DNA from 2 places in the Solibacillus daqui genome. Region 2 is predicted to be linked to the other one. Evidence: riboswitches for the same ligand, from Rfam matches in the RefSeq annotation. Region 2 holds a riboswitch; the other holds the start of a gene.
What was found. Region 2 has a riboswitch for FMN ahead of ribE (riboflavin synthase). Riboswitches for the same ligand answer to the same signal wherever they lie in the genome.
Positions count from the first base shown of each region.

Region 1: another riboswitch for FMN. It lies ahead of O7776_RS05765 (ECF transporter S component); the one in region 2 lies ahead of ribE (riboflavin synthase).

Region 1 covers NZ_CP114887.1:1,220,595-1,225,034, reverse strand. Annotated here, with positions in the region: gene brnQ (branched-chain amino acid transport system II carrier protein) at 1-955, opposite strand, end outside; gene O7776_RS05765 (ECF transporter S component) at 1,180-1,755, opposite strand; FMN riboswitch at 1,998-2,173, opposite strand; gene O7776_RS05760 (hypothetical protein) at 2,483-3,694, opposite strand; gene O7776_RS05755 (RNA polymerase sigma factor SigX) at 3,691-4,224, opposite strand.
Region 2 covers NZ_CP114887.1:2,421,405-2,425,844, reverse strand. Annotated here, with positions in the region: gene O7776_RS11780 (GNAT family N-acetyltransferase) at 1-492, shown strand, start outside; gene O7776_RS11775 (NUDIX hydrolase) at 688-1,218, opposite strand; FMN riboswitch at 1,382-1,516, shown strand; FMN riboswitch at 1,685-1,818, shown strand; gene ribE (riboflavin synthase) at 1,949-2,581, shown strand; partial or broken gene ribB (3,4-dihydroxy-2-butanone-4-phosphate synthase) at 2,594-3,178, shown strand; gene ribH (6,7-dimethyl-8-ribityllumazine synthase) at 3,214-3,681, shown strand; gene O7776_RS11755 (cation diffusion facilitator family transporter) at 4,391-4,440, shown strand, end outside.

The DNA.
Region 1 (4,440 bases), 1.2 Mb from region 2:
TATAGCTAATTTTCGGGAACACCTCATGGAAAAACTCACTACAAGATGTAATTAGCCCGATGCTCGTCTTTAAACATGCTAGCACAATAATAACCGCTAATAAAATCGCCCCATAAGAACCAAAATAATGATCCGCAACTGCAGCGAAAATTTGTCCGCCATTATCAAACGTACCGATCAATGTCACACTAGATGCACCCATATAAGCAATTAGCCCATAAATAAGCATCATTAAAGCCATCGCAAAAATTCCTGATTTCCACGTTGCTTTTGCAATTTCTTTTTTATCTGTAATACCAGTCCGTTTAATCGCATTAATAACAATTATCCCAAATGCCAATGACGCAAGGGCGTCCATCGTATTGTAACCCTCTTTAAAGCCCGTCATAAACGCTTCGTTAATATAGCTACCCGTAGGCTCAACAAAACTACCCATCGGTGAAAATAAACTGATACCAATTAAAATAAATAGGAAAATTAAAAATGCTGGCGTTAAATATTTTCCGATAATGTCCATAATTTTCGCCGGATTTAACGAAAAATAAAACACAATCGCAAAGAACACAAAACTAAATACCGCTAGCCAAATTTTCGTTTGTGCTGGATCAATAAACGGCTCAAACCCTACTACAAACGGTACAGTTGCAGTACGCGGAATCGCAAAGAATGGCCCAATTGTTAAATATAATGCCAAGGCAAAGACTAGCCCAAAAATCGGATGAACCTTACTCCCTAAATCACGTAGTCCATTACTTCCCGATAAGCCAATCGCCAATATCCCTAAAAATGGCAATCCAATCGCCGTTACTAAAAAGCCTGTTAGCGCAAACCAATAGTTTGTCCCAGCTAACTGCCCCATTTGGATTGGGAAAATTAAATTACCCGCCCCAAAAAACATACCGAACAGCATCGTTCCGATCACTGCGTATGTTGAAAATGGTATTTTTTTCTCCATTTCATTCGCTCCCATGATGTTTTCTACGTTGTCTAATAAACGAAATATATTGATTTTTACAACAATAGTCATTATGATAACAGGCTATTACGTCGAATACAATAGCGAATAGTTATTCTTAACCGCGTATCCTAGAATATTATCCCCCTTTTATGTAATAAAAAATACAAAAAAGCTATAGAATACAGCAAAACACTGCATCTCTATAGCTTGTTATAAATTATTTAAAGTGAATATTGTTTACGTTGATTTTCAATCCACACACGCATTGTACGATAGAGCATTGTTACCACGACTAACATTATCACACCTTTGACAATGTTAAACGGTAAAATCCCTAAGACAACAGTTTCATACATATTATATTCAAAGCCTAGTAAATACGTGTAAAGTGGTAAAAATGCTACATAGTTTAATACCGCCATACCTAGTGACATTACTACTGTCGAAACAACTAGACCTGACATTAACCCTTTTACTGAAGGGAATTTTTTATAAATGAAGTACGCTGGTAAAATGAATAATACACCTGTCGCAAAGTTCGCCATATGTCCTACTGGTATACCCTCTGGCGCTCCTGTATAAATCCAATCTAGTACGTTTTTTACTAGCTCGACCATAATACCGGCAACCGGCCCCATTGTAATAGCCGCAATTAATGCTGGCACATCACTGAAATCAATTTGTAAAAACACCGGGAACCATGGTAGCGGGAAATTTAATAACATCAATATGAATGATACCCCACTAAGCATCGCAATCGTTACGAACGAGCGTAACTTTAAACTTCTTTTTTGCATTTGCAATCTCTCCTCTTTGCTGATTCAGTCTCGCAAGAAGAAAGGACGATTCACTTCATTCCACGAAAAAACCCTTATGCACAAACAAGCATAAGGGAGAAATAGGCACACTTAAATAAAGGGTCTATTCGCATTGTTGTAGTATGAGACCAATTTCGTGTATGCAAAAAATATCCCACAATTTGCATAAGAAAAAATTGGCACTACGAACAAGCGACATTTTCATAAAATGACGACCGTACCTTCACCTTCTCCCATCCAGACTATACTGTCGGCTTTGGAATCTCACCAAATCCTGCACACAAATTGTGGCTCGCGGGCTGAAAAAGCTTTGACGCAACGTCCTCCAAGTAAATGGTCAGAAGTTGACACTTTTATTACCGCCGGTCGGGAATTACACCCTGCCCCGAAGATGAATCAATATGAAATTTGTTCGTAAAGTACGAATAACTTTACTACAATTACTATTATAAAATAAAAAACGGAATTGTAAAGACCTTTGCTTACAATTCCGAGTAAATTTATTTGATTAGATTCATTACGATCCGACGTAATTACCTCCAGATTTTTTTTAGCACGCTTGAAAAACACTTCTAAAAAAATCTGTGACATCCGCAAGGGGCATTAGGTCAACACGAAGTTGATCACGAAGGCGTTAGCACAGGACGTGACGCTTTTAGCCTTCGTACCACAATTCAGTCGAGGATTTAGACCCTGCTGAATCAAGTTAAAAGTTATATAAAACGATATTCGCTCCTATTGGCTTCTCTAAAGGCTTTGTGAAGTCAAAACCACTCCAATTATCTTGTACAATATGTTCAAATTTAATTTGTTTATCGAAACTTGCTGCCGTTAATAGCATTCCTTCAATCATACGCATCGCTGCTGTTGGCTCAAATTGTTCTAAATCAAGCGGCTGATCGAATGTAATCGTTACAATATTATCTTTTACTTCTGTATTAAATGTCACATCAGGTAAAATGGCTGATTGATATAGATCATTTGATTCAACTGCCATATTGTTTAATGCTTCTTCAACTGTTGAAAAGCTCGTATGGAAATTTGGGCTTAAATAATATGAGCCATCTTGTTTCTGATAGACAAAATAATTGTATTGTCTTTGTTCACCTTGTAATTGAATTGGCTCTGTCAAATTACCCAAATGATTGAAAAATAAAGGTTCACCTTGTTCATTTTCAAGCTGTACTTCCTTATAAGCATCTCCAAACGTATTGATTAATGCTCCGGTATAATTTGAAATGTTTGCTGAACTTGCATCATAATTATGTCCATCAGGTAATGTATGAATTATTCCGTCCTCTTGTTCATGAAATGTTCCTTTAAATGGGTGATACTCACTAAAGCCTAAAGCTGTTTCATCTATTTTCGATGCAAATGTTTCATACAATTGCAAATTCGTTGGATGATCTGTGCCTACTTTATTTAAAACGATATCATTTGGGATTAAAAAACTTACTGGAATACTTTCTGTACCAACTGATAAGCCCATTTCAAATAATGTAACACCTTCTAATTGCGATTCGTATACAAGTGTTTGTTGTGTCGTCGCATTTACAAAAGCACGCGTTGTCATCAATGAAGATTCCTCAGATTGGTCAGCCATTTTTGCTTCCATAGCGTCACTAGTTGATTCCTTTTCTCCTTCATCACGCGCACTGTTTTCCATTGAAATCGAGTTGTTCCCTATAAATTGTGAACCTATTAATACTAAAATAAATAATGACGCAATCGAGGCAATTAATGGTGTCCAGCGAATTCTTTTTTGTGCTACTTTTTGTAATTGAGGCGGTTTTTCATCAAATGCGCCTTCATCAATTAAACGCTGTAGTACTACATCTTTTGTTCGAAGATCATTTACTTTCGGCGCTTGTTTGAAAAGGTTTTCTAAATTCTCATCATCCCATTGCTCCTTGTTCATAATGAATCGCCCCCCTTTCCATCTTGCTGCTCCAATATTAAACGTAAATTTTTTAATGCCCGGTGCTGCGTTGTTTTTACTTTCCCTTGAGTCCACCCTAAAATTTCGGCAGTCTCCTGAATCGACAATTCTTGCATAAAGCGCATAATAATGACCATTTTTTGATCACCTGTACATTGTTCTAACGCTTCTAGTAATTGCCTAAGCTGATCACTTAACTCTACAAACTGTTCTGGTGATGGGCTATGTGATACGAGCTGCTCTGTCTCCCAATCAAATGCGGTAAATGCATGTTTATCCCGAACCTGCTTTTTTCGGAAGTAATCAATTGCAACATTTTTCGCAATGGAAAATAGCCAGGTTTTTTCGCTGCTTTTCCCTTCAAATCGGTCATAGGCATTCAATACTCTTATATAAACTTCATGAGAAAGATCTTCAGCAGCTGTGCGGTTTTTCACAATATAATACAAAAAGTTAAAAACATCGTGATGATACATATCGTATAACCGATGGAAAATGGATTGTTGCACCCATCCCACCTCCATTTCAATAATTTGTCGTCTCAATGCAAAAAAAGTTACATGTTGTAACAAGTTTATCGTAATTTTATTAAGTTTTATAGATTTGGTACTATCAATTACGCCTCGGCGTAATTGCGTCCAGATTTTTTTCGAGCTCGCTCGAAAAACTCCCCTAAAAAATCTGTGACATCCGCCGGGGCATTAACTTGATTCAGCCGGGGTTTG
Region 2 (4,440 bases):
GATTGGCCATATCATGCGAACGCTAGGCTTGAGAGACAATCGATTCGAAATGCCGCAGAAAAAGGCTATTATAGCGATGGAAGAGAGACATTTTGGATTATTTCTGAGCAACAAAAAGTTGGGATACTTGTAATAGATGATATCGATGATTCAATTCCACTATTCGATATTCGTCTTATCGAAAACGTGCGAGGTAAGGGAATTGGTGTAAAAGTATTACAGTGGCTTCAAGATTATTTGTTTGGTGAACTCGAGAAAATTCGAATTGAAGCTTATACAAGAGCAGATAATATTGCAATGCAAAAGTGCTTCATAAAGGGCAATTTTGTCAAGGAAGGCTATTTACGAAATGCTTGGGAAAACGAAGATGGAACAATTTCTGATTCTATGTTGTATGCAGCCATTTACGATGATTGGAAAAATAATACGATTACACAGCCAATACTAAACGATACTTTTCCCAATACTACATCGAAAGGTGAAATAATATGAGAAAGCCCTTAGAAGTAAAAGTACTTAAATACGGTGGGAAATGAGCAAGCTATACAAGCGAAAGAACGATTACTGAAGAAAATACAGAATAAAGAATTCCCGTTCGATGGATTTTTGGAGCAATCCTATCAATTGCTACTTGATGAAAAATTTCAAAAACAATAACAGTACTCAAATCAAAAACTCGTTCAGCAATTACTTGAACGAGATTTTTGTTAAAGTTCCATATTGATGGCGCATATCAAAAAGCAAATGAATAAAATGCTCATAAAACGGAATGAATGTTTCTTCCTGCATCATTTGTAATATCTCATCCTTTGATGCCCATTTCACAGCTTGTACTTCCTCTGGCTGAAGGACAAGTTCTGTTAAATTTACTTCATGCTCAATTAAATAATAATCATCAAAGCCACGTTCAAAATTAATTGTCAGCTGTGGGCGCATCTCTTCGAAATTGTACCAAATTCCAAGTTCCTCAAATAGCTCACGCGCGGCAGCTTGTTGGCTCGTGTCCCCAGTGATCGCACTACCTCCACATGAAACATCCCAATAGTTTGGCCAGCCCACTTTAAATGGTTGGCGCTGCTGAATTAACATCTCACCTTGATTGTTAAAGATACATACGTGCACAACGACATGAAATTCATCGTCCGCCATTTCACTACCTCTTGTAATGATTTTGCCTGTTTTGTTGCGGTGTTGATCGTATACATCCCAATTTTCCATCGAATGTTCTCCTTGTGTAAAATTTTGTAATAGACAATAGAAGTGCTATTATACTATAAATGTTGTCCAATTTTATGAACAATCTGAAAATAAAAAAGGCAATATTATTAATAAAATCTTTTCTTTTTCAAAAGATATGTTACAATAACATACGAAATTAAATAAATTCCTTCGGGGTCGGGTGAAATTCCCAATCGGCGGTGATGAGGTAACTCTAAGCCCGCGAGCCACCTTTGTGTGTGCAGGATTTGGTGTAAATCCAAAGCCGACAGTATAGTCTGGATGGGAGAAGGAATCGTAGCACTTTTTGAAAATGTAATACTTTCAAAAAGCTTTTTTGCCACACCGATTTTAGGGTGGGTAAAATTTACGCATCATTTTTTAACGTAAAAATGAGGCTTATTTGGCTATGTATTCAATCCCTGTACCCTGAGTATAGGGATTTTTTTATTTCACAATTTTAATACATTTCCTTCGGGGTCGGGTGAAATTCCCAATCGGCGGTGATGAGGTATCTCTAAGCCCGCGAGCCACTTTGTGTGTGCAGGATTTGGTGCGAATCCAAAGCCGACAGTATAGTCTGGATGGGAGAAGGAAGCATTGTGCGAGATTTTTGAAAAAATACAATCAGAAGTCTTATTTGACGATGCCAATTTTACCTCTCATCAAACTCCGACGCATTTCGTACGGGGTTTTTTATGTTCAAGATAATTGATATGAGGTGAGTAGGTTGTTTACAGGAATCATTGAAGAAATCGGAACCATCGAAAAAATAAATATGGGTACCGATGCGATGCAGCTAGAGATTAAGGCAACTAAGGTGTTAAGTGATGTGCAGTTAGGAGATAGCATTGCGGTGAATGGTGTGTGCTTAACCGTTACACAGTTTTCAAGCGACCGCTTTTATGCAGATGTTATGCCAGAAACGTTTCATGCAACAAATTTAACTTCATTACAAAAAGGTATGCCTGTAAATTTAGAGCGAGCAATGCATGCTAATGGCCGATTTGGCGGGCATTTTGTAAGCGGCCATGTCGATGGTATTGCAACGATCAAAAGTAAAAAAACAATTTCAAATGCGATCTATGTAGACCTAACAGTAGCAGATGGTTTACTTGAAAACTGTATTGTGAAAGGATCAATTACACTTGATGGCACAAGTTTAACGATTTTTGCACTTCAAAAAAATATGCTAACTGTATCCCTCATCCCTCATACAAGTCATCAATCCGTACTAGGAATGAAAAAGGTCGGGGAGCAAGTCAATGTGGAAACGGATTTGCTTGGTAAATATGTGAAACAGCATGTGCAAGCTAAATCATCCAATGTGACACGCGATTTCCTAAAAAGAAATGGATTTTAAGGAGAGGGACAAATGCATACAGTAGAAGAAGCAATCCATGCGCTTAAAAAAGGCGATATTATCATTGTTGTCGATGATGAAAATCGTGAAAATGAGGGAGATTTTATTATGTTAGGCGAACATGCGACACCTGAAAATATTAATTTCATGGCTATGCATGGTCGAGGGTTAATTTGTACACCGATTAGTACAAAAATTGCTGACAAATTTGCACTTACACCAATGGTTGAAGCGAATACTGATCATCATGGTACGGCTTTTACCGTAAGTATTGATTACAAAACAACGACAACTGGTATTAGCGCATTTGAACGTTCTGATACAATCCATGCGTTATTGGATGGAACGAATACGGCAGAGGATTTTAAAAGACCAGGTCATATTTTCCCGCTAATTGCAAAAGAAGGTGGAGTTGTTGTGCGTCGTGGTCATACAGAGGCTGCAGTTGACTTAGCAAAACTTTGTAAGAGTGCTGAAGTGGCAGTTATTTGTGAAATTTTAAACGAAGACGGCACAATGGCAAGACTGCCACAACTAGAACAATTGGCAGCGAAATGGGATATGAAACTAATTTCAATCGAACAATTAACACACTACGTAAAACTATCACTTGTTTAAAAAGGAGCAGCATAATGGGTAAAATTTTTGAAGCACAATTAATTGGAACACAACTTAAAATTGGAATCGTTGTAGGACGTTTTAATGAATTTATTAATGATAAACTTTTATCGGGTGCATTAGATGGATTAAAGCGTCATGATGTAAACGAAGAAAATATTGATATCGCATGGGTACCAGGTGCGTTTGAGGTACCATTTATCGCGAAAAAAATGGCAGAAACTAAACAATATGATGCAGTAATTGGTTTAGGAACGGTCATTCGTGGGGCAACAACGCATTATGATTATGTGTGTAATGAAGCCGCAAAAGGTATTGCAAAAGTGTCTTTAGATACAGGAGTACCAATTATTTTCGGCATTGTGACGACAGAAAATATAGAACAAGCTATTGAACGAGCTGGTACGAAAGCCGGTAACAAGGGGTATGACAGCGCGATTTCAGCAATTGAAATGGCCAATTTAAATCAACTGTTTAAATAATTTTTTGGGGGATGAGTAGTAATACTGCTCATCCTTTTTTATTTTTTCTCATAATGAGAAAATTCACTTCTAAAAAATGGATTAAGTATAGTGTTACTTATTTTCGGCGGGCACGGCATGACAGCATTATGACCACGTGGTACGTGTCCATACTACTGTCTTTAATGCCGCATGCAAGGCCCGCCAAACTAAAATGTTGCGTGTGAATTTAGTTAAAAGAGGACAATGCTGCCGCTTGCGCTAACGCGAGGCGGCGGGGAAGAATAAAATATGTCGCTGTTTACAGTATTGTATTTTGGATCAAACGTTATCTCTGCAAATAAAAATTAGCGATTTTGATTGTCTCAAAATAAAAATATTCTTAGACGAAAATAGACTTTATTTCAATTACAATGTTCGATTCTACACACTCCATTTAAAAGCTTAGTAATAAAAACAAACTTTAGTTTTATAGTAGAGTGCCGCGAAGTGAAGGGGCGGACTCCTTGGGGATAAAGCGTGCGCGGAAAATCCACTATATACTTGCCGCCACGCCCCCAGGAAAGCATGCCCCGTAGCGTAGCATAACGAATTGTATGATCTGCATGCACTATTTTCCGAATTTTGTAAATGCTTATTGTGAGATTTTATCTTCTAAATTGACAAAAAATTTAAAATGTATTAATATTTATATATGAATATATGCTCATATAAAGAAAGGATTGGTTTTATGGCTGAACATCAACACAATCATTCACACGGGGCTAATAAAAAGATTTT